Leisingera sp. NJS204: one gene and its partner. Each later gene encodes a partner of the first gene's protein in a complex. Links are inferred from orthologs where the notes say so. Each region holds a gene or a part of one and is shown on either strand. Other genes may lie near its edges.

Evidence for each region.
Region 2: the proteins of pnp (region 1) and ETW24_RS11200 are in contact, whole or in part, in a cryo-EM structure (PDB 9QH0), measured with the Escherichia coli proteins. The link is inferred for Leisingera sp. NJS204 from one-to-one orthologs.

Annotation. Positions count from the first base shown.
Region 1 is NZ_CP035417.1:8,976-20,392, reverse strand. The notes cover bases 3,965-6,922. They hold pnp (polyribonucleotide nucleotidyltransferase), read right to left. Parts: upstream 6,537-6,922; coding sequence 4,392-6,536; downstream 3,965-4,391. Other genes in these bases: ETW24_RS00065 (M16 family metallopeptidase), read right to left, coding at 6,782-6,922; ETW24_RS00075 (glycosyltransferase family 2 protein), read right to left, coding at 3,965-4,315. Also shown: ETW24_RS00090 (aldehyde dehydrogenase family protein), read right to left, coding at 1-1,217; ETW24_RS00085 (peroxiredoxin), read left to right, coding at 1,506-2,159; ETW24_RS00080 (rhamnan synthesis F family protein), read right to left, coding at 2,219-3,388; more of ETW24_RS00075, read right to left, coding at 3,431-3,964; more of ETW24_RS00065, read right to left, coding at 6,923-8,101; ETW24_RS00060 (M16 family metallopeptidase), read right to left, coding at 8,098-9,441; ETW24_RS00055 (DUF3035 domain-containing protein), read right to left, coding at 9,607-10,128; lspA (signal peptidase II), read right to left, coding at 10,184-10,666; purH (bifunctional phosphoribosylaminoimidazolecarboxamide formyltransferase/IMP cyclohydrolase), read right to left, coding at 10,684-11,417. UniProt on the Escherichia coli protein: Involved in mRNA degradation. Catalyzes the phosphorolysis of single-stranded polyribonucleotides processively in the 3'- to 5'-direction. Also involved, along with RNase II, in tRNA processing.
Region 2 is NZ_CP035417.1:2,280,047-2,292,144, reverse strand. What follows is about bases 1,289-4,927. They hold ETW24_RS11200 (Rne/Rng family ribonuclease), read left to right. Parts: upstream 1,289-1,631; coding sequence 1,632-4,727; downstream 4,728-4,927. Also shown: ETW24_RS11205 (sigma-54-dependent transcriptional regulator), read left to right, coding at 1-1,046; ETW24_RS11195 (sulfurtransferase TusA family protein), read right to left, coding at 4,935-5,168; ETW24_RS11190 (cytochrome c biogenesis CcdA family protein), read left to right, coding at 5,262-6,014; ETW24_RS11185 (hypothetical protein), read left to right, coding at 6,127-7,377; ETW24_RS11180 (cytochrome P450), read left to right, coding at 7,374-8,729; ETW24_RS11175 (N-(5'-phosphoribosyl)anthranilate isomerase), read right to left, coding at 8,778-8,993; ETW24_RS11170 (ribbon-helix-helix domain-containing protein), read right to left, coding at 9,029-9,247; ETW24_RS11165 (DUF4169 family protein), read right to left, coding at 9,244-9,432; fumC (class II fumarate hydratase), read right to left, coding at 9,432-10,826; ETW24_RS11155 (hypothetical protein), read left to right, coding at 11,044-11,610; ETW24_RS11150 (SspB family protein), read right to left, coding at 11,688-12,098. UniProt on the Escherichia coli protein: Endoribonuclease that plays a central role in RNA processing and decay. Required for the maturation of 5S and 16S rRNAs and the majority of tRNAs. Also involved in the degradation of most mRNAs.

The DNA of each region.
Region 1 (11,417 bases):
GTGTCATTAGCGATTTCGATCGCGTCTTCCTCATTCTCAAAGGGAATGATCGACAGCACCGGGCCAAAAATTTCTTCGCGTGCGATGGTCATCTGGTTGTTCACATCAGCAAAAACGGTGGGCTTTACATAGTAACCCTTGTTCAGCCCGTCCGGACGGCCAGTACCGCCGGCAACCAGTTTGGCGCCTTCGTCGATGCCCTGCTGGATCAGATCCTGGATCTTGTTCCACTGCAGTTCATTCACGACCGGGCCGATGTGGCGGCCTTCCTGGCTGGCCGGGCCGACCTCGACCTTGGCAGCGACTTCCGCAGCCTCGGCAACCACACGGTCATAAATGCTGTTCTGCACCAGCATCCGGCTCGGCGCGTTGCAGCTCTGGCCGGTGTTTTGCATCATGTGCAGCACCCCGCGCTTCACCGCCTTCTCATCAGCATCTTCAAAGATCACATTGGCGCCTTTGCCACCCAGCTCCAGATCCACCTTTTTCAGGGTCGGAGCCGCAGCTTGGGTGATCGCGATACCCGCCCGGGTGGAGCCGGTGAAGGAGATCATGTCCACATCCGGATGGGTGGTCAGCTGTGAGCCAACACCCGGGCCGTCGCCGTTCACCAGGTTGAACACGCCCGCAGGGAAGCCGGCCTCATCCATCAGCTCGGCAAAGATCATCGCGTTCAGCGGGCTTTGCTCGGAAGGTTTCAGCACCATCGTGCAGCCGGCCACAGCTGCTGCACCGACCTTGAGTGTCACCTGATTCATCGGCCAGTTCCACGGCGTGATCAGCGCGCAAACGCCCACCGCCTCGTGGATGATGCGGTCGTTGGGGCTTCGGTCGTTCAGCGGCGCGTCAAAGCCGAACTCCTTGGCCGCGGCGATGAAGTTGCGCAGGTGCCAGCTGCCCGCTCCGGCTTGCGACGTGCGCGCCAAATCGATCGGTGCGCCCATTTCCAGCGACATCGCTTGTGCCAGATCTTCGGCGCGGGCCTCATAGACATCCACCAGCTTTTCCACCAGCGCAATACGCTCTTCCACCGGGGTCGCCATCCAGCCTGGCAGAGCAGCCTTAGCCGCGGCAACGGCGGCGTTGGTATCAGCCTCGGATCCCAGCGAGATCACTGCACAGGGTTCTTCCGTCGAAGGGTTTACCACTTCGAAATCGTTTGAAGCAGCAGGAGCGGCCCACTGGCCGTTGATGTAAAATTCGCGTTTCTCGATCATGTCGGGATCTCCCAAATCAGAGGTATTCCGGTTACCGCCTTGCCGGTTTCGCGGCCACTGTGTCACTGCTCCGGCACGGGGGCAAGGGCGGGGCAAAGGCATCGCTGCGTAATTTGATCAAATTATTGCAAGCTCTGTCAATGGCCGCTTGGACCGGTTGCAATCTTTCGCCATGACTGCTTGCAGCAATTTATCGTGGTTTCCCGGCACGGGGGCTGTATCGTTGCGTTAGACTACTTAGGTTGCAGTCAAGACGACTCATAATTCATATGACAAGGAGATACCGCCATGGGTTTGCGCATTAACGACACGGTCCCGGATTTTACTGCGGAAACGGATCAGGGCACCATCACCTTCCATGATTGGATCGGCGACAGCTGGGCGATTCTGTTCTCGCACCCCAAGGATTTCACCCCGGTCTGCACCACCGAGTTTTCCGCCGTGGCGCAGCTGAGCGAGGAGTGGGGCAAGCGCAACACCAAGGTCCTTGGCGTTTCGGTTGACGGTGTTGAAGACCATAAGAAATGGAAAAAGGACATCGAGGAATACGGCAAGGCCGCGCCGGGCTTCCCGATCATCGCTGATGACGGTCTGGCGGTATCCAAGGCCTTCGACATGCTGCCCGCAGAGGCCTATCTGCCCGACGGCCGCACCCCGGCGGACAGCGCCACTGTGCGGTCGGTTTTCATCATCGGCCCGGACAAGCAGCTGAAACTGTCGATGACCTATCCGATGACAGTGGGCCGCAACTTTGCCGAGATCCTGCGGGCGCTGGACGGCTTGCAAATGTCGCTGGGCAAGGGTGTTGCCACACCTGCGAACTGGATGCCCGGCGAGGATGTGATCATTCCGCCGACCGTGTCGAACGAAGACGCCAAGGCGAAGTTCGGCGAATTCGAGACCATCTTCCCTTACCTGCGCAAGACCAAAGCACCTGAGTAACCGGCGCTTGCCATCGCAGTGATTACAAGCCGCCTTCGGGCGGCTTGTTTTTTGTATTCTTACTGAAGCCCGCCTGGTGCCGATGGAAAATCCGGTGCCCGGCTTTGACGCAATTGCCGCGCCTCCGCCGCTATGGCTTGGCCAGCCTCGCCCTTCAGTCCGGCAGCAAATCGCAGGGTTATGTCCGACCCGTCCCGGGTCAGCCAGCAGGGCGATTTCTTGAGGAAGGCGAACCCTGCCTCGGCATGCAGATAAGCTGGTATTGTGTAACTGACGCCTTGGGTTGCGACCGCTGTCAGGATGAAAGCCAGGTAATCCTCTGCCTGGGCGCCGTCTGACAGCAACCTTGCCTTCAGCGCCGCCAGGCTGGGGCGGCCAAAGATGACGGTTTCCTTGGCGATACGCCGGATCTCCTCCCGTGGCAGCTGCGCCAGCCGCTGATCCAAATCTGCAGTCTTCAGCACCGCGCCATGCGAAAACCCATGTGCCAGAACCCATTGGGTGAGGCCGGTTTCACCGCGGCGGACGATGAATTTCTTGTTGTTGGTCAGCGGGAAGCGCTGCCAGAACCTGAGGAAGCCCGGATCCTCCATCAACCGCCCTGAAAGCATCAGCGCATAAGAGCAGTACTGGAAATTGCGGCTGGCTGTGGAATACCCCCAATTGATGCTGCGGAAATTCTCTGCGTCCACCCGCGGGTGACCATAGTTGCAGGCGGCAGCCGCAAAGTCCGCATCCAGCGCCTGTGCTTCCTTCAGCCAGTCGCCTGCCTCTGGCAGCGGAAACCAGGAGGAATCATTCAGCAGCACCAGCCGGTCAATCTGTTCCAGCCGCGCGCGCGCCGCCAGCAGCCCGTCGCGGTAGCCGCCAAAGTCATATCCGAAATTCGGGCGTTCGATGCACAGCCAGCAGACGTCGCTCAGCCGCTGCCGGTCTTCGTCGCTAAGCGGGATGTTGGAGACCACAACCGGAGCGTAGCCACTGTCGATCAGATATCGCAGCGCGAGGAAATGGGACGCTTGCAGGCCCTGACTGGGGAAAATCAAGTAGACCGCAGGCTGCGGCCCGGCCGGAATGGCGCCTTCGGTGCAGCGGATATTGCGGGCCAGGAACGCGTCGTAATACCAGCGCCCCAGCAGCAGCGACCCGAGGCGGCTGGGCAACTGAGTAATTTGCTGCAACGGGCGTTTCAGCTCGCGGGTGATTTTCCAAAGCGGGGACCGTCTCATGCGGGACACCTGTAACTTTAAACTGTTGGAAGGCCAGCCCGGTCAGTCTTGCTGCCATGGCGGAGGGAGGTCTGCGGATTGCTGGGCAGCACTGCTGAGAACCGCACGGAAGTAATACCAGTTCTTGGACCGTTTACGCGCCGAAAGCAGGTTCAGCGGTGAGACCAATTGCAGCGACGCCTCCCACAGAGCCCGCAGGAAACCAAATGGCAAGCCGTGTTTGCGGGCGCCATAGACGCGCGACTGGCCCATGTACCAGGCTTTCAATGCTGCGGTTTTGGCGGAGCGTTCGGTGGAATGGCCCAGCAGATGCCGGACCTGCGCTGCGTAAACATAACGCAGCGGCCCGCACTCCGCCTTCAGCCGCAGGCTGAGGTCGTCATCTTCGTGGAACAGGAATATTTTGGGGTCAAAGCCACCGACCTGGTCAAAGGCGGATTTACGCACCAGCAGGGCACCGCCCGAAAGCACCGGCACCTCGCCGTCCTGTTGCGCGGCATCCCGCCCCAGCCACAGCGATTTCGCAATCAGTTTGCTGCGGCGCTTGAAGAACAGCGATCCGTCACCTTTGAAAATGCGGGTGTTAAAGGCGGATGCTTCGGGGTGTGCATCGGCGGCATCCAACAGATGCTCCAGCGTGTCCTCGAACAGTTCGGCATCGGGGTTCACAAAGAACAGAAACTCAGTGCCGGCCTGTGCAGCCCCCTGATTGCAGGCCGGACCAAAGCCGGTGTTTTCCGGGTTCTCAATAAACCGGGCGCCATGTGCTGCGGCCAGCGCGCCGGTGTCTTCTGCATCCTGGGACGCGTTATCGACCAGAATGCAAGGCACCGAAGCTGGAATGGAGCGCAACAGGCCCTCAACAACGGCGGAAGAATTATAGGTGACCGTTATGATGGTCACACGGGGCGGCAAAGACTGTTCCATAAGCGTCCCGGCAGAAATGGAAAACCCGGGGCACGGATCGCGCGCCCCGGGCTGTTTATGTGCAGTCAGACTGGGATCAGTCCTGCTCTGCTTTTTCTTTCTTTTCCGGCGCGATTTCTTCGCCGGTTTCCTGATCGACGATTTTCATCGACAGGCGGACTTTGCCGCGGTCATCAAAGCCCAGCAGCTTGACCTTCACTTCCTGGCCTTCCTTCAGAACGTCCGAAGGATGGTTCAGGCGGCGGTTTTCGATCTGGGAGACATGCACCAGGCCGTCGCGCTTGCCGAAGAAGTTCACAAAGGCGCCGAAGTCGACGATCTTCACAACCTTACCGGTGTAGACTTGGCCTTCTTCCGGCTCTGCCACGATCGAATAGATCATGTCATAGGCCTTTTTGATGGCTTCGCCGTTCGGGCTGGCGATCTTGATGATGCCATCGTCGTTGATGTCGACTTTGGCGCCGGACACTTCGACGATCTCGCGGATCACCTTGCCGCCGGAACCGATCACTTCACGGATCTTGTCGGTCGGGATCTGCATGGTCTCGATGCGCGGAGCGTGGACCGAGAAGTCGGACGCTTCGGTCAGGGCTTTCGCCATCTCGCCAAGGATGTGGATACGGCCGTCTTTGGCCTGGGCCAGGGCTTTCTCCATGATCTCGGGCGTGATGCCTGCGACCTTGATGTCCATCTGCAGCGAGGTGATACCGTTTTCGGTGCCTGCCACTTTGAAGTCCATGTCGCCCAGGTGGTCTTCGTCACCCAGGATGTCGGACAGGATCGCGTAAGAGCCGTCGTCTTCCAGGATCAGGCCCATCGCAACACCGGCAACCGGTGCTTTCAGCGGCACACCTGCGTCCATCATCGACAGCGAACCGCCGCAGACCGAAGCCATCGAGGACGAACCGTTCGATTCGGTGATCTCGGAGACCAGACGGATGGTGTAGGGGAAGTCGGTTGCCGCAGGCAGAACCGCCTGCAACGCACGCCATGCCAGCTTGCCGTGGCCGATTTCGCGGCGGCCGGGGCCGCCAACACGGCCAACTTCACCAACCGAGTAGGGAGGGAAGTTGTAGTGCAGCAGGAAGTTGGACTTGAAGTTGCCGTGCAGCGCGTCAATGAACTGCTCGTCGTCGCCGGTGCCCAGCGTGGTCACAACCAGACCCTGGGTTTCACCACGGGTGAACAGCGCCGAACCATGGGTCCGCGGCAGCAGGCCGGTTTCGGACTCAATCGCGCGGATCTCGTCGGTTTTACGTCCGTCGATCCGCTTGCCGGTTTTGACAACATCGCCGCGCAGAATACCGGCTTCCAGCTTTTTCAACGCGGAACCCAGGTTTGCATCGCCCAGCTGCTCTTCGGACAGAGCACCCTTGATGGTTTCGCGGGCGGCGGCAACAGCGGCGGTGCGCTCCTGCTTGTCGCTGATCGCAAAGGCAGCGCGCATTTCGGTTTCGCCGGCAGCTTTGACCGCTTCGTACAGCTCGGAGTAATCCGGCGCTTGGAAGTCGAACGGCTCTTTCGCGGCTTCTTCGGCCAGCGAGATGATCAGGTCGATGACCGGCTGGATCTGCTCGTGGGCAAATTTCACCGCACCCAGCATTTCTGCTTCGGACAGCTCGTATGCTTCCGATTCCACCATCATCACTGCGTCTTTGGTGCCGGCAACAACCAGATCCAGACGCTGCTCGGGGTTCAGGCGCAGGTCCTGCATGTCGTCAACGGTCGGGTTCAGGATGTATTCGCCATCCTCAAAACCAACACGGGCGCAGGCAATCGGACCCATGAACGGTGCGCCCGACAGGGTCAGCGCAGCGGAGGCGGCGATCATTGCAACCATGTCCGGGTCGTTGACCAGGTCGTGGCTCAGCACGGTGCACATCACCAGCACTTCGTTCTTGAAGCCGGGGACGAACAGCGGGCGGATCGGACGGTCGATCAGACGCGCGGTCAGGGTTTCTTTTTCGGTCGGGCGCGCTTCGCGCTTGAAGAAGCCGCCGGGCACTTTGCCCGCAGCATAGTATTTTTCCTGGTAATGCACGGTCAGCGGGAAGAAGTCCTGGCCGGGCTTCTGCTGACGGGCAAAGGTCACGTTGGCCATGACCGAGGTTTCGCCCAGCGTGGCAATCACAGAGCCATCAGCCTGGCGGGCAACCTTGCCGGTTTCCAGTGTAAGCGTCTCTTCGCCCCACTGCATCGATTTTTTCGAAACGTTAAACATCTAGCGTATCCTAATTGGGAGCACTCCCGGCCCTCCGGGTCTCCCGTTTGCGTGGCGGCCCCATTGCCGCCGGCCCCTTCTATCTTGCTTTCGCGTGCCAGGGCCTGGCACATCGTCTCAGACAAGCCCGCCCATACATGAGTTTGGGGTAAATTGAAAGGGAAAGCGGCAAGCATCAGCCGCCCTGGGCAGCAGTGTGCTGTGCGGGTTCCTTAGCGGGGCCTCGCAGCCCCGCCTGAGAGCTGTCAGTTGGTGGTTTCCAGCCCATCAGGGCGTCCGGCAATCGCAAAATGCAAACCGTCAGGATCCATGAACTCCGCGGCAAAGCGGTTCACATCTTCCAGCGTGACCGCGTTGATACGGTCGTTGCGGGTTTCCACATAGCTGATTGGCAAATGGTCCATCTGCATACCCGCAAGGATTGAGGCAATACGGCCATTGCCGTCAAAGCGCAGCGGGTAGGCGCCAGTCAGATAGGTCTGCGCATCCTTCAGCTCTTTCTCTGTCACACCTTGTTCGGCCATCCGGCGCCATTCATCGCGGATCACCTCGACCGCTTCGGCCATCTTGCCGTTAGCCGACGCCACCGATCCCATATAGACCGCCGCCAGATCACGCGGCACCAGATAGGAGTAAACCCCATAGGTCAGCCCGCGCTTTTCCCGCACCTCGGTCATCAGCCGGGTTTCAAAGGAACCGCCCCCCAGGATCTGGTTCATCACATAAGCAGTGAAGAAATCCGGATCCTCGCGCTTGATCCCCTTTTGGCCGAACAGCGCCACAGATTGCGGGGTGTCGAAATCCACAACAGTGACGCCGCCCGCGATAGTGACCTCAGCCGGACCCGGAATCGGGTCGCCCTCTGCCGGCAAAGCGCCCAGCAGCTCATCCAGGAGCACGCCAAGCTCCTCGGCGGTGATATCGCCCACTGCACTGACGTACAGCCTGTCCCGAGCAAAAACAGCCTCATAGGCGTCAAAAATATCCTGCCGGCCAAGTGCGGAAACGGTCTCCTGCGTTCCCTTGCCGTCGCTGGCGTAAGGGTGGTCGCCAAAGGCCATCCGGGAGAAGGCCTCGCCCGCGATTGTGTTCGGATTTTTGGCATCAGAACGCAAACCCGCCAACACCTGGGCCCGGACCCGGTCCAACGCATCCTGGTCAAACCGCGGCTCGAACAGGGTCTGGCGCAAAAGGGCCACTGCATCCTGTCGGTTTTCGGTTAGGAAGCGGGCGGAAATGGAGACTGAATCCTTGTCAGCATCATAGGAAAACTCCGCCGCCAGGGATTCCAATGCGCGGGCATAATCCTGTGCCCGCAGATCACCGGAGCCTTCCTCCAGCAATCCAGTCATCAGGTGCACCGCCCCGCGTTTCCCGGGGGCATCCAATGAGGTGCCGCCGCGAAAGCGCAGCTCAAGAGCGGAGAAGGGAATCGCATGGTCCTCGACCAGCCAGGCGGTGATACCGCCGGGAGAGGTGACTTCCTCGATCTTGACCCCGGCCCATGCGGGCAGTGCCATGCAGCAGGCCACCAAGGACGCGGCGATTAGTTTCAGCAAGGTCATTGGGTTACCTCCTGGCCGCGCGTCATCCAACCGGTGACTGACGTTTCAGGCCGCAGAACCTCATTGGCGGCGGCGATGATCTCATCCGCGGTGACCGATTGCAGGATCTTCGGCCAATCCTGCACATCCTGCACTGTCAGCCCGATACTGAGCGCCTGGCCATAGCGGTTGGCAATTCCGTTCACGTTGTCGCGGTCATAGATTTCGGCGGCGCGCAGCTGCAGCTTGATGCGCTCCAACTGGGCTTCGTCCACTCCTGCTTCCAGAAAGCGGGCGATAGTGGCATCCAACGCCTCCTCGGCTTGGTCCATGCTGATGCCCTCAGCCGGAACCACAAGAAAGGTGAAGGACGTATCATCCAGCGAGCTGCCTGAATAAAAGGCACCGGAGTAGACGGCGACCTGCTGGTCGAACTGCAGCGCATTGGCCAGATAGGAAGTGCTGCCGCCGCCCAAGAGTTCAGCCAGCAGATAAAGCGCAGCAGCTTTCTGCTGGGCGCCGCTGTCGCGTTCCGGCGCCAGATAGGAGCGTTGCACATAGGGCTGGGCGACGCGCGGATCCTGATAGGTGATGCGGCGGGCTGCCGTCTGAGGCGGCTCCTGGCTGCGGAAGCGCTCCGGCAAGTCCGGGTTGGCTGGGATCGCACCATAATACTGCTCGGCCAGCGCCTTTACATCTTGCGGCTTCACATCGCCGGAGACCACCAGGATAGCGTTATTGGGTGCGTAATAGGTGCGGTAAAAGGACAGCGCGTCCTCCATATCCAGGCTTTCCATCTCGTGGCGCCAGCCGATCACCGGCTGGCCGTAACGGTGATTCAGATACTGCACCGCCTGCAGCTGTTCGCGAAACAGGGCCACCGGGTCGTTGTCGGTGCGCTGGTTGCGCTCTTCCAGGATGACCTCGCGCTCGGTGGCGATATCCTCTTCGCTGAGCCGCAGATTGGACATCCGGTCGCTTTCCATCTGCATCATCAGCTCCAGCCTGTCGGCGGCGACGCGCTGGAAATAGGCGGTGTAATCATAGCTGGTAAAGGCATTGTCCTGACCGCCGTTGGCCCGCACGGTGGCCGACAGCTCCCCCGGTGCCAGTTTGTCGGTGCCCTTGAACAGCAAATGCTCCAGGAAGTGGGCAACTCCGGACTGGCCCGGCGGCTCATCCGCGGAGCCGGCCCGGTACCAGACCATCTGCTGCACCACCGGCGCGCGATGGTCTTCAAGCACCACCACTTCCATGCCGTTGTCCAGGGTGAACGCGGTCACCGCCTCATCTTCGGCCCATAGCGGGCCAGTCAGGGCAGCAGTCAGCGCTGCGGCGGCCAATGTGATCCTTTGGATCATCTGGCATCCTCCAATTTCTGCACGTTTGCCCTTGCCTGGCACAGTGCGGTTACTGCTCTTTTGTTCAATGCAGCCACAATTCGCCACCCATTGCCAGCAGAAAGACTGCTGTCAACCTACGCTGCTGCTGGCGTCTTACAAGACTGGCTGGCAGAAAAGTGAGGATCAGAAACCGTCAACCGGCGGTGCGGATGGGGTAGCAGCCCCGGCACGGCGGAATTGTTCGTTGGCGGCATGCGGGTCCAGCGTCTGTTTTTTGTAAAGCTGCTCGTAGCGATCCACCGGCAGCAGTTTGATCCGGCCCACACGGCGGTTGCGGTGGCGGAATTTGGCGTCCTCTTCGGCGACCGTTTCGCGCACGCCCGGTTCCACACCATAGCGGCTGGACGCTGTCACCAGGGCCGCATCGCTGGAAGGAATACCGCTGCCAGGAACCAAGGCGCCGGGTTTGCCGCCCAGGGCAGCAACCGCTTCGGCTTGCGGATTGGGATCCGTCAGATTGGCGCCGCCGGGTGTCGGGGCCGGCAGGCTGCTGTAGCTTTCCGGCGTGCTTAGCGGTTTGGAGGGCAGAACCAGGAATTCATCCGGGCCGGTGCCGGGCTTCTGGATGAGGCGCAGCCCCTTTTGCCCGCAACCAGCCACAGCCAGTGCGCCTGCCAGAACGATCACTCCGAACGGGATCCGCATTACCCCAAACTCCTGCCTGTTTCTCAGCGCTTTTAGCGCAATTGCCCAGCGAGGTCTACGCAGGCTTTTTGCGCCGCCCGTCAAAGAAAATCAGCCCCGCTGCGCCTGCAAAGATGAAGATATCGGCAACATTGAACACAAACGGGTTCTGGATGCCGCAGCACGATGTGTTCAGGAAATCCAGCACGTACCCGTACAGCAGACGGTCCGCGACATTGCCCAGCGCGCCACCGATCACCAGCCCGGCCGAGAGCTGCATGCCCCACGCCGCCTTCTGTGCGCGTGCGATCCAGATCACAAGGGCCAGGCAGATCGCCAGTGACATCCCGATCAGAATCCAGCGCGATGCCTCGTCTCCGCCGCCGAACAGACCGAAGTTGATGCCGGTATTCTCGCCGTAGCGGAAGTTCAGAAACGGCGGCAGCACGTCGATCCGGTGGCGCTGGTCCAGCGCCATCCAGTGGATCACCAGGTATTTACTTGCCTGATCCGCCAGAAACGAAAGGCCGGCGCCCCAGATCATCCAACGTGCTGCCATGTCTTAGCTCTGCCTGCTTAGTGGCGGAAGTGGCGCATGCCGGTGAAGACCATGGCCAGGCCCGCCTCGTTGGCAGCCTTGATCACCTCGTCGTCACGCATCGAGCCGCCCGGCTGAATGACGCAGGCGCCGCCAGCAGCTGCAGCTTCCAGCAACCCGTCCGCAAAGGGGAAAAACGCATCCGAAGCGACTGCGCAGCCCTTGGCGAGGCTTTCTTCCAGACCCAGTTCGACGGCCATGCGGCCGGCCTTGGCCGCAGCCACATTGGCGCTGTCCAAGCGGCTCATCTGGCCGGCGCCGACGCCAACGGTGGCGCTGTCCTTCACATAGACGATGGCGTTGGATTTGACGTGTTTGGCGACTTTCCAGGCAAACAGCATGTCCTGCATCTGGGCATCAGACGGAGCCTTTTCGGTCACCACCTTCAAGTCCTCCATGCCGACGTAGCCCACGTCCTTGTCCTGTACCAGCATACCTCCGGCCACCTGTTTGTAGGCGGTGATGGCTTTGCGCGGCTCGGGCAGACCATCCGTCAGCAGCAGGCGCAGGTTCTTTTTGGCCGCGAAGACCGCCTTAGCCTCCTCCGAAGCACCGGGCGCGATAACTACTTCGGTGAAAATCTCGGTGATCTTGGCGGCGGTTTCGGCGTCCAGCGGCTGGTTCAGCGCGACAATGCCGCCAAATGCGGAGGTGCGGTCGCAGTCAAACGCCTTCTGATAGGCCTCGGCCAGGGTCGCGCCCTTGGCCACGC
Region 2 (12,098 bases), 2.3 Mb from region 1 along the record:
GCGCCTTCGACTTCCTGGAAAAACCGTTCAACCCGGACCGGATGTCGGAACTGGCCAAGCGCGCCACCGGTGCCCGCCGTCTGACGCTGGACAACCGGGCGCTGCGGCGCGAGCTGTCGGATGGCGGCCAGATCATGAAGAAGCTGATCGGCCAAAGCCCGGTGATGGAGCGCCTGCGCGAAGATATCCTGGATCTGGGGCAGGCTGACGGCCATGTGCTGATCGACGGCGAGACCGGCACCGGCAAAACCCTGGTGGCGCATGCGCTGCACGCGGTTGGCAGCCGGGCGGGCAAGAAATTCGTGCTGATCTCCTGTGCCGCCTTGGAAGAAGAAGCACTGGCCAAGCGTCTGTTCGGGCCGATGCTGCCCGAAGACAGCATGCTGCCCGCGGTCGAGGAAGCCCGCGGCGGCACCCTGGTGCTGGAAGATATCGATGCACTGTCGGAAACGCTGCAGGCCAAGCTGCTGAGTGTGATCAATGAGCAGGGCACCCCGGCAGAAACCCGGATTATCGCCATTTCCAACCTGCAGGAAGCGGGCAAGACCTGCGAAGACGCGCTGCGCCCGGATCTGTTCTACCGCCTGGCAGCGCTGCGCATCACCGTGCCGCCGCTGCGCCAGCGCGGCGAAGATATCCTGACGCTGTTCACCCGCCTGTCCGAGCAATTCTCGGAAGAATACGGCTGCGAAGCGCCGCAGGTCAGCGCGCAGGAGGCGGCACAGCTGCTGCAGGCACCCTGGCCGGGCAACGTGCGTCAGCTGATCAACATCGCGGAACGCGCGGTCCTGCAGTCGCGCCGGGGGTCAGGCACCATTGCCTCGCTCTTGATGTCCGATCACGAGGAAATGCAGCCGGTGATGACCACCGAAGGCAAGCCGCTGAAGGAATATGTGGAAGCCTTTGAGCGGATGCTGATCGACAACACCATGCGCCGCCACAAAGGGTCTATTGCCAGCGTGATGGACGAGCTGTGCCTGCCGCGCCGGACGCTGAACGAGAAGATGGCCAAATACGGCCTGCAGCGGTCCGACTATCTGGCGTAACCGCCGCCGCTGCTGTTTTCGGCATGGGAACCGGCCGGGAAAACAAATGCTTGCGCGCCGGAGTTCTATTGGAACTCCGGCAGCCGGCTGAAAACTTACCATAATTTAATGCGTTGTCTGCTATGGGCCGGCAGGTTTCATTTTCAATGCCCGTGGTGACGAATGTCCATTGTCATTACCTATCCACAGGCCTTATGCTGACCAAACGGGCCGGAAACCGGTGTATGGTTCCCCCGTTCTTATGAGTTTCGCTGACTGCGGTTTTTGTCCGGCATGATCCGAGAAAGCTGCAGTCAGACCGATTGGCCCTCCGAACTTTGGAGGGCAGTTTAGCGCCCAAGCCGGAATTTAAGCCGGTGCAGGGATAATGTGGCAGGGACGGGCAGCACCCGCCTGCCGGAGAAGAACCGCGATGACGCGCGCGAGAGCGAAAAGCACTGAGGCAGGAAGGCCGGGCATCGATCCCGGGACCACCTGCTGCACCGCGCCGTCCCAGATCGCCCTGACAAGACACCACCCGAAACGTGCGCGGCCGCCTGGAAACAAGAGGCTTGCGGACGCACAGGGCAGGTGCACCAAGGACACATGGCAAAGAAGATGCTTATCGACGCCACCCACGCGGAAGAGACCCGTGTTGTGGTTGTGGATGGAAACAAGGTTGAGGAATTCGACTTTGAATCCGAAAATAAACGCCAGCTTGCTGGCAACATTTACCTCGCAAAAGTAACCCGGGTCGAACCGTCGCTGCAGGCGGCGTTTGTGGACTATGGCGGCAACCGTCATGGCTTCCTGGCGTTCTCCGAAATCCACCCGGATTATTACCAGATCCCCGTCGCCGACCGTGAGGCGCTGATGGAGGAAGAACGCGCCTATGCCGAAGCGATGCGCGCCCGCGACGAGGAAGACGACGAAAAACCGGCCAAGCCCAAACGGTCGCGCCGCTCCAAATCCGCCGCCAAGGCTGCCAAGACTTCTTCCGATGATGCGGTGGAAACCAAGGAGGTTGAGGCCTCTGAGGAGAAGACCGCTGAAATCGCCGGAATGGAGACCATCGACCTGAGCGACAGTGCTGAGGCCGGGGATGATCTGGCGGACGTGCCGGAAGGGTCCTCGCCGGTGGAGCATGTCGCGGAAACGCCGGTGGAAGAGCCGGAAGACGATGATGCGTCTGCACCTGAGGCAGCCGAAGCTGAAGTGGCTGCCGGACCCGCTGAGACTGCTGGCGAAAAAGCACCTGAAGGGGCGGCAGTTGAGGCCGCCGCTGCTGAAGAGGCACCCGCAGAAGCTGCGGATGAGCCTGCAGCCGAAGCAAATGCCGGCACCGAACCAGCCGCCGAAGCAGCCAAGGACGATGCAGAAACGGCTGCTCCGGAGGCCGCATCTGCCAATGCCGGTGCTGACTCCGCAGACAGCGGCGACAGCGATGAAGACGCGGGCGAAACCGGCCGTGCCGATGCAACCTCCAAAGATGACAGCATCGAATCCGTTGCTGATGAGGACGACAGCGAGGACATCCGTCCGCCGCGCAAGCCGCGTCCGCGCCGCTACAAGATCCAGGAAGTCATCAAGGTCCGCCAGGTCCTGCTGGTGCAGGTCGTCAAGGAAGAGCGCGGCAACAAGGGTGCGGCCCTGACCACCTATTTGTCGCTGGCCGGCCGCTATTGCGTGCTGATGCCCAACACTGCCCGCGGCGGCGGCATCTCCCGCAAAATCACCAACGCGGATGACCGCAAGAAGCTGAAGGATATCGCAACCGAACTGGACGTGCCGACCGGCGCGGGCCTGATCGTGCGCACCGCCGGTGCCAAACGCACCAAATCCGAGATCAAGCGCGACTATGAATACCTGCAGCGGATGTGGGAACAGATCCGTGAGCTGACACTGAAATCCATCGCGCCGGCCAAGATCTATGAAGAAGGCGACCTGATCAAACGCTCGATCCGCGATCTTTACAGCCGCGAGATCGACGAAGTTCTGGTTGAGGGCGAGCGCGGCTACCGCATCGCCAAGGACTTCATGAAAATGATCATGCCGTCCCATGCCAAGAACGTGAAGAACTACCAGGAAGGGCTGCCGCTGTTTGCCCGCTTCCAGGTGGAAAGCTACCTGGCAGGCATGTTCAACCCGACCGTGCAGCTGAAATCCGGCGGCTACATCGTGATCGGCGTGACCGAAGCGCTGGTGGCAATCGACGTGAACTCGGGCCGGGCCACCAAACAGGGCTCGATCGAGGAAACCGCGCTCAACACCAATCTGGAGGCGGCTGAAGAAGTCGCCCGCCAGCTGCGTCTGCGCGACCTTGCCGGTTTGATCGTCATCGACTTCATCGACATGGACGAGCGCAAGAACAACGCCGCCGTCGAAAAGCGCATGAAGGACAAGCTGAAGACCGACCGTGCCCGCATCCAGGTGGGCCGGATCTCGGGCTTTGGCCTGATGGAAATGTCGCGCCAGCGCCTGCGCCCCGGCATGATCGAGGCGACCACCGCGCCGTGCCCGCATTGCCACGGCACCGGCCTGATCCGCTCCGACGACTCGATGGCGCTGTCGATCCTGCGCCAGATCGAGGAAGAGGGCACCCGCCGCCGCTCCCGCGAAGTGCTGGTGCGCTGCCCGGTCTCCATCGCCAATTTCCTGATGAACCAGAAGCGCGAGCACATTGCCCAGATCGAGGCGCGCTACGGCCTGTCCGTGCGCATCGAAGGCGATCCGCATCTGGTCAGCCCGGATTTTGTGCTGGAGAAGTTCAAAACCGCATCCCGCGTGGTGCCTGCTGCGACTGCTCCGGTGGTGTCCGTTGATACCTCGATCATGGATCAGGTGGACGCTGAGGAAGCCACCCAGGACGAAGAAGAAGCGCCTGCAGCCGTTGAGGAGGCCACCAGCACCGATGACGATGCTGCGCAGGACGACAAGCCCAAGCGCAAGCGCCGCCGCCGCCGCCGCCGGAAATCCGGCAATGGCGAGCAAGGCCAGGATGGTGAAAACGGCGATGAGGCGTCTGACGAGCCGAAGCAGCAGGATGACGCAGCTGAGCCTGCGGAGGCTGCCGCCGAAGACAAAGGCGCAGCCGCAGAAGAGGTGAAGGAAAAGAAACCTTCCCGCAGCCGCACCCGTACCCGGTCGCGCAAGCCGAAGGCCAAACCGGCTGAGGCAGAGACCGCAGAAGAGGCTCCCGCCGCTGTTGAGCCTGCCGAAGCCTCTGTGCAGGACGCCCCGGCCGCGGCTGACGCTGAGGAGGCCCCTGCAGCGGAAACCGTTGCACAGGCGCCGTCTGAAGACGCTGCGAAAGGCGCAGCAGCCGCTGCTGCCCCGGATGCTGAGCCTGCCGCCGACAGTGCTGCAGAAGCCCAAGATGGCGCTCCGGCGGAAGCCACTGTTCCGGCAGAAGCCACTGCTCCGGCGGAAGTCACCGCTGCTGAAGTGGAAGCTGCGCCGGCAGAACCGGTTGCCGCTGAAGCCGAGGCTGTACCGGAGAAAGAACCTGTGGAGGCAGCACCTGATGCGGCTGCCGAGGCGGTGGCGGAACAGCCTGCTGCAGAAGAGGCCGCCCAGCCGGAGCAGACGTCTTCGGAACAGGAGAAGCAGCCGGAACCTGCGATGGCCGTTGCTGCGGCTGACCCGGAACCGGCAGCACCGCCCAAGCCGAAACGCCGCGGCTGGTGGTCGGTGGGCAGCTGATTGCTAAGTGATAACTAATGGGAGAGGCAGGCCAAAGCGCCTGCCTTTCTTTTTTGGCGGTATTGCCGGCGATGGCAACGCTGCCGCCGGTGTGTCAGGAAAGGGCATCCTGGCGCGTGACTCGGTTCGGAAACCACGCGGTATCAACGCCGCACTTCGTGTCGAATTCCGCAGCTGTGCGGACAGGGCGCCAAGGCGGCTTTGGTCTTAGCTGCCCTTGCGGATCAGATAGACCTGGTGGCCTGCACCGTCGCTGTGGCCGAGGAATTCATGGCCCGCCTCATTGCAGAAATGCGGCACGTCGATCACCGCTGCCGGATCATCCGCCAGCAGTTGCAGCACATGGCCGGGCTGCAGCGATTTCAACCGCTTGCGGGCTTTAAGGACGGGCAGGGGGCACAGCAGCCCGATGGCGTCCAATGTCTCATTGATCTCGGTCATGGTGTGCAGATAAACGGGATGTTTCATGCTGTCCACAAGGATGTGACCAACCCGCCCCGTGACGTTGGTCAATTGCTGGCATAAGTGTGGGACATGTTTGGAATCGAGATCATAGACGCAGGGCTGCTCCCTGCCATGCTGGTGGCGCTGCTAGGCGGCGTGATCAGTTTTCTGTCGCCCTGCGTCCTGCCGATCGTGCCGCCGTATCTGGCCTATATGAGCGGAGTGACCATCGGCGAGATGCAAGGCACCGGTGCAGCCCGGCGCAAAGCGGTCATTGCGGCGCTGTTCTTTGTGTTGGGACTGTCCACCGTGTTCCTGCTGCTGGGCTTCACCGCCTCGGTTTTTGGTGCATTCGTGCTGAAAAATCAGGAGCTTTTTGCGCAAGTTTCAGGTGTGGTGGTGATCATATTCGGCCTGCATTTCCTGTCTGTGTTCCGCATTCCGCTGCTGGACCGCGAGGCGCGGATGGAGGCGGGCGAATCCGGCGGCTCCGCCTTGGGGGCTTATGTTCTGGGGCTGGCTTTTGCCTTTGGCTGGACGCCTTGCATCGGGCCGCAGCTGGGCGCGATCCTGTCGCTTGCCGCCTCGGAAGCATCAGTCAGCCGCGGCACAATCCTGCTCGGCGTTTACGCCGCAGGCCTGGGCATTCCCTTTCTGCTGGCGGCGATGTTTCTCACCCGTTCCATGGTGCTGATGAACAAGATGAAGCGCCATATGGGACTGATTGAAAAAGTGATGGGCGGGCTGTTGCTGGGTGTCGGCGTTATGCTGGTCACCGGGTTGTTCACCACCTTCTCCTGGTGGCTGCTGGAAACATTCCCGGCGCTGGCAACGCTGGGCTGAGCCTGAGATGTTCAAAGGGGTCTTCGGGCCCCTTTTTCTTTTCCAATCCTGGCCTTACTCTTGCCGGAATGCACGGCTAGTCTGGCCGCAGAACAAGGATGCAGGCCAAGGCGTGACACAGCAGGAGCATGGTCAACAGCAGGTGCGCAAGCGGCGGGTATTCTACATACCCGGCTATGATCCGATTCACCCGCGCCGTTACCGCGAGCTGTACCGCAAGGAAGGCACAGCGCAGGCCGGGATTTCCGGCTACAGCCTGTCACTGTCCCCCAAGCAGACCAAAGGTCCCTATGGCTGGCACGTTGTGTCAGAGATGGAGGGGCGCCGGACCGAGGCTGACATCGAGGTGCTGGTCTGGTCCGACATCGTCCGCGGCAGTATGGAAGCAACCATTCCCGGCACCTATTGGCAGCTGTTGCGCACTGCCTGGATCTATATCTCTACTGGAGCGCTGCGGCGGCTGATGCGGCTGCGCAAAGGGCCGGTGATCGCCGCGCTTTACCCGGTGGGGATGCTGCTTTTGCAGGCGTTTCTGGCGCTGCTGCTTGCGTGGGGTGTTGCCTATGCCTTTGGGGCGGTGGCCGGTCCCGCCGGCCTTTCAGGTCCGGTAGCGCTGGCCATTGGCTGGGTCTTGGGTCTTGGTTGCGGCTACGCGCTGCTGCGCTGGTTCAAAAAGCGGGACGGCAAGTTCTTCGCCTATTACCTGATGCACGATTATGCACATTCCGCGGCCTCCCGCGGTGCCATCCCGCCGGAAATGGAAGCGCGGATGCGCGAGTTCCGCGCGCTGATCTCGGAGGCGCTGCAAGATCCGGATCTGGACGAGGTGCTGGTGGCGGGGCATTCCTCCGGCGCTCATGTCGGTGTGTCCGTCCTGGCGGATCTGATCCGCGCGGGGCTGCCGTTGAACCGGCCGGCATTGGGGTTTCTGACCTTGGGGCAGGTTGTGCCCATGGTGTCCTTTTTGCCGCGGGCCGAGCGTTTAAGGGCTGATCTGCAGTATCTGTCCCAGCGGCACGAGCTGGCCTGGGTCGATGTCACTGCACCAGGTGATGGCTGCGCCTTTGCGCTGTGCGATCCGGTGTCGGTCAGCGGCGTCGCGGTTGAGGGCAAGCGCTGGCCGCTGGTGTTCTCTGCCGCCTTCACCCAGACCCTCAGCCCGGAACGCTGGCAACAGCTGCGCTGGCGGTTTTTCCGGCTGCACTTTCAGTATCTCTGCGCCTTCGACCGGCCGGGCGACTATGATTACTTCCGCATCACCGCCGGACCGCTGACGCTGGCGGAACGCTATAAGGACCGGAAGCCCTCGCAGTCCCGTATTGATGCGGCTGTTTCGAAGTTCACCTCGGTGGTCGCTGAATGACACAAGCCTTGCCGCCGAAACCGCCCGCACGCCCGGACCGCGTCTCGCTGTGGCGCTATGTGAAACTGTTCCGTCAGGATATTCTGTCGGCCCAGCCCGCGCGTCTGTACCGCGCCTGGATGGCCGAGTTCCGCACGCCTTTTTTCCGGTCCTTCCTGGTCAACCAGCCGGAGCTTGTGAAAGTGCTGCTGAAGGAGCGACCCGAAGATTTCCCCAAGTCGGACCGGATTGCCGAGGGGTTGAAGCCTTTGCTGGGGAACTCCGTTTTCCTGACCAATGGCGAGGCCTGGAAACGGCAGCGGCGGATTATCGACCCGGCCTTTGAAGGCGGACGGCTTAAGGACACGTACCCGGCGATGCGCGCCGCAGCAGAGGCCGCAGTGGAACGGCTGAAGGCGCGGCAAGGACTTGTCGAGATCGAGGAGGAAACGTCGCACGCAGCGGCGGATGTAATCTTTCGCACGCTGTTCTCGATCCCGATCGAGCATCAGGTCGCGGGACAGGTCTTTAGCCGGTTCCGCGACTACCAGCGCAGCCAGCCGCTGTTGAATCTGGCTGCCTTTGTCCCATTGCCGCGTTGGATGCCACGGTTCTTCCGCCGCGGCACCCGCCGGAACGCTGAGGTGATCCGGACACTGATTGCACAGCTGACCCGCGAACGAATGGATGCCATCAAGGCGGGCACGGCGCCGGATGACCTGGCCACTAAAATCATGACCACCCGGGACCCGGAAACAGGCAGCACCTTTGATACCGCCGAAATGGTGGATCAGGTCGCGATCTTCTTTCTTGCGGGCCATGAAACCAGCGCCTCGGCATTGGCCTGGGCGCTGTATCTGATGGCGCTTTACCCTGATTGGCAAGAGAAGGTGGCTGCTGAGGCTGAGGCGCTGACGGATGAAAGCTTTGCCTCGGTTTCAAAGCTGAGGGTCAGCCGGGACGTGTTCCGCGAAACCCTGCGGCTGTATCCGCCGGTGCCGATGATGGTGCGCGAGGCAGCCTGTCCAGAGCAATTCCGTGACCGAGGCGTGCCAAAGGGCGCGCAGATGGTGCTCAGTCCCTGGCATCTGCACCGGCATGAGCGGCTGTGGGAGAACCCGGATGGGTTTGCCCCTTCCCGCTGGCAAACGGAGAACGGCAAGCAGTGCCAGCGGGACGCGTACATCCCTTTCTCGGCCGGAGCACGTGTCTGTACCGGCGCTGGGTTTGCCATGGTGGAAGGACCGTTGATCCTGTCGATGATCCTGCGCGCGTTCCGTGTGGTTCCGGTTGCGGCGCAGGCGCCGGTGCCCGTGGCGCATCTTACGGTGCGGTCGAAGAATGGGATCTGGCTGCAGCTGGCGCGGCGTTAGCCAAGAAAATTCGAATTTTCTTGGCAAATTTCTTCGAAGAAATTTGCATCACTGGATGATGCGCACGGTGTCCTGATTGCAGAAGATGACAACCTGACCTGCGTTTTCGACGGCTCGGAATCCACGGCGCTTTAGTTCGTAGTGAAAGCGGTCCCAGCCAAGCAGCCGTTCAATGTCGCGCTTCTGGCGGCGGACAACACCGCCTTTTGCAGCAGCTTGGGACTGGAAAAGCTGCTGTATCCAGGCATCAGCGGTGAGAGGCACAGGCACTTGCATAGCAGCACGATGCCAAACCGTGGTTAACGTGCCCTCAACCGGTGCAGCACAAACAGCCTGATCGCTGAGGCCAATCCGCAATCCTCGCCGCGGGCTTCATCAATTCCGGCCGCTAAATCATTGATTGCACGGCCGTCCTGCGCGGCAATCTCGCGGAAGGCATCCCAGAAGTCATCCTCCAGCGACACCGACGTCCGGTGCCCGCGCAAGGTCAGAGAGTGCTTCTTGGGGCGGCTGTTCATTCGTCGCGCTTATGGTCATCCAGGCGCCGGACGTCTTGCACATTGCGTGCCTTGTCCAATTCCTTTTCCGCTTTGGTCCGGCCATAGGTCACGGCATTCTGGTCGGCGCGGGCCTTTTTCTCAGCCCGCGCCTTTTCCTTGCGATACCGGTTCAGATTGACCGGGCCTGAACCGGAACCAGCCATCAGTCCTTGGGGCCGATCATTTGCTCGGGACGGACCACGGCATCAAAGGTCGCCTCGTCCACGAAGCCAAGCGCGACCGCCTCTTCCTTCAGCGTGGTGCCGTTCTTATGCGCGGTTTTGGCAACCTTGGTGGCATTGTCGTAACCGATGGTCGGCGCCAGTGCAGTGACCAGCATCAGCGACTCTTTCATCAGCTTGTCGATGCGCGGCTCATTGGCCTGGATGCCGTTCAGCATCCGCTCAGTAAAGCTGTCCGCCGCATCGCCCAAGAGCTGGATGGATTGCAGCAGATTGTAGGACATCATCGGGTTGTAGACATTCAGTTCGAAATGACCCTGCGAGCCTGCAAATTTGATCGCGGCATCATTGCCCATCACATGGGCGGCCACCTGGGTCAGTGCCTCTGCCTGTGTCGGATTTACTTTGCCCGGCATGATTGAGGAGCCCGGCTCGTTCTCTGGCAGGATCAGCTCACCCAGGCCCGAGCGCGGGCCGGAGCCGAGGAAGCGGATGTCATTGGCGATCTTGTAGCAGCTGCCCGCGATGGTCGCGAGCGCGCCGGACAGGAACACCATCGCGTCATGGGCGGCCAGTGCCTCAAACTTGTTCGGAGCGGTGACAAAGGGCAGGCCAGTGATTTCGGCCATATTGGCAGCGACCGTCTCGCCCCAGCCTTTTTGCGTGTTCAGTCCGGTGCCAACCGCAGTGCCGCCCTGCGCCAGCTCATAGATGCCGGGCATCGCCGCCTCGACCCGGGCCAGACCCTGGCGGATCTGATGCGCGTAGCCGCCGAACTCCTGGCCCAGCGTCAGCGGGGTGGCGTCCTGGGTATGGGTGCGGCCGATCTTGATGATGTCCTTGAACGCCTCGGCTTTTGCCTCCAGCCCTTCGGCGAGCTTGGTCAGGCCCGGCACCAGCACGTCGCGAACGGACATTGCGGTGGCAATATGCATGGCGGTGGGGAAAGTGTCGTTGGAAGACTGGCCCATGTTGCAGTGATCGTTCGGATGCACCGGGTCCTTGGAGCCGATCACGCCGCCCAGAATTTCAATCGCACGGTTGGCGATCACCTCGTTGGAGTTCATGTTGGACTGGGTGCCGGAGCCGGTCTGCCACACCACCAGCGGGAAGTTGTCGTCGAATTTGCCCGCGACCACCTCGCCGGCGGCCTGAATAACCGCATCGCCGATCCGGGCGTCCAGCTTGCCCGAGGCCTTGTTGGCCATGGCGCAGGCCTGTTTGATCACCCCCAGCGCGCGCACAATGGCGACAGGCTGCTTTTCCCAGCCGATCGGGAAGTTCATGATCGACCGCTGGGTCTGAGCGCCCCAATACTTGTTTGCGGGGACCTCAAGCGGGCCAAAGCTGTCGGTTTCGGTGCGGGTTTCGGACATCCGTCTTCTCTCCGTTGAGTATGCGATTGTATGCCGTGTAGCCTGTGCCGCAATGCGGCGCAATTGGCCAGTTGCGCGCAGCATAGCCAAATGGCAGGTAAGGTATAGTGTCGAATTGGCGCAATCCAATCCATGCCATTGTCTCAATCTATGCTATGGTTACAGTGCGTGGGGCGGGGCGTGGGACGGGTAATTTGCATCCGGAAAGGAAAAGAACGTGCCAATCCGTCAGTATAAAATTCTGTCACTGAAATCCCTGGCCGTGCCTGCATTGGCCGCCTGCGTGCTGCTGTGCGGGGCCGTGCAGGGGATCGCCGCCGGTATTGCGCAGTTTGCCGGCGAATATTCCGGCAGCGTCGACGTCGTCAAGACAGATGGCGACACCGACCCCCGGGACATGAGCGTTATCATCCATGAGATGAAGAAGGGGTTCACCATCAAATGGACCTCGACCACTGAAAAGGATGACGGTCGCAAAAAGACCAAGACCTATGAGATCGAGTTCCAGCATAGCGGGCGCAATGGTGTCTATTCAGCTGCAATGACACGCAATGTGTTTGGCCATGCGGTGCCGTTGAACCCGATGGAAGGCGAACCCTTCGTCTGGGGCCGGCTGACCGGCGAAACGCTGACGGTCTTTTCGCTGTTTATTCACCCGAACGGCGACTACGAGATGCAGCAGTATGACAGGACCCTGGCCGATGGCGGGCTGGATCTGGTTTACATTTCACGGCTGAACGGCGAACCGCGCCGGCGGCTGGAGACCTTCCTGGCCAGGCAATAGGCCAAAGAACAGGCGGGACATGAAAAAGGCAGCCGGTCAGGCTGCCCGATACTGTACTGCGCGATGGGTCAGCCCGCCTATTTGCGGAAGCTGTCCAGCGACACGACATCCGCGTCTTTCTTGTCTTCTTCCTCAGGCTCCTCGGCGCCGTCCTGTTCCTCAGCCGCATCTGTGACCGCGGAAAAGCCCTCCGGCTCTTCATCGGCAGACTCAAACCGCAGTCCGAATTCCACCGACGGGTCCACGAATGTGCGGATCGCGTCATAGGGGATATAGAGCGGTTCCGGGGAATCACCGAAATTCAGCGTGACCGCAAAGCCGTCTTCATCGACGGTCAGATTGTCGAACCAATGCTGCATGACAACGGTCATTTCACCGGGATAACGGTCGGACAGCCAATCGGCCAGCTCCACATCCGGGTGGGCTGTGTCGAAGGTGATGAAAAAGTGGTGGTTACCGGGCAAGCCATTGTCGGAGATATCCTGCAG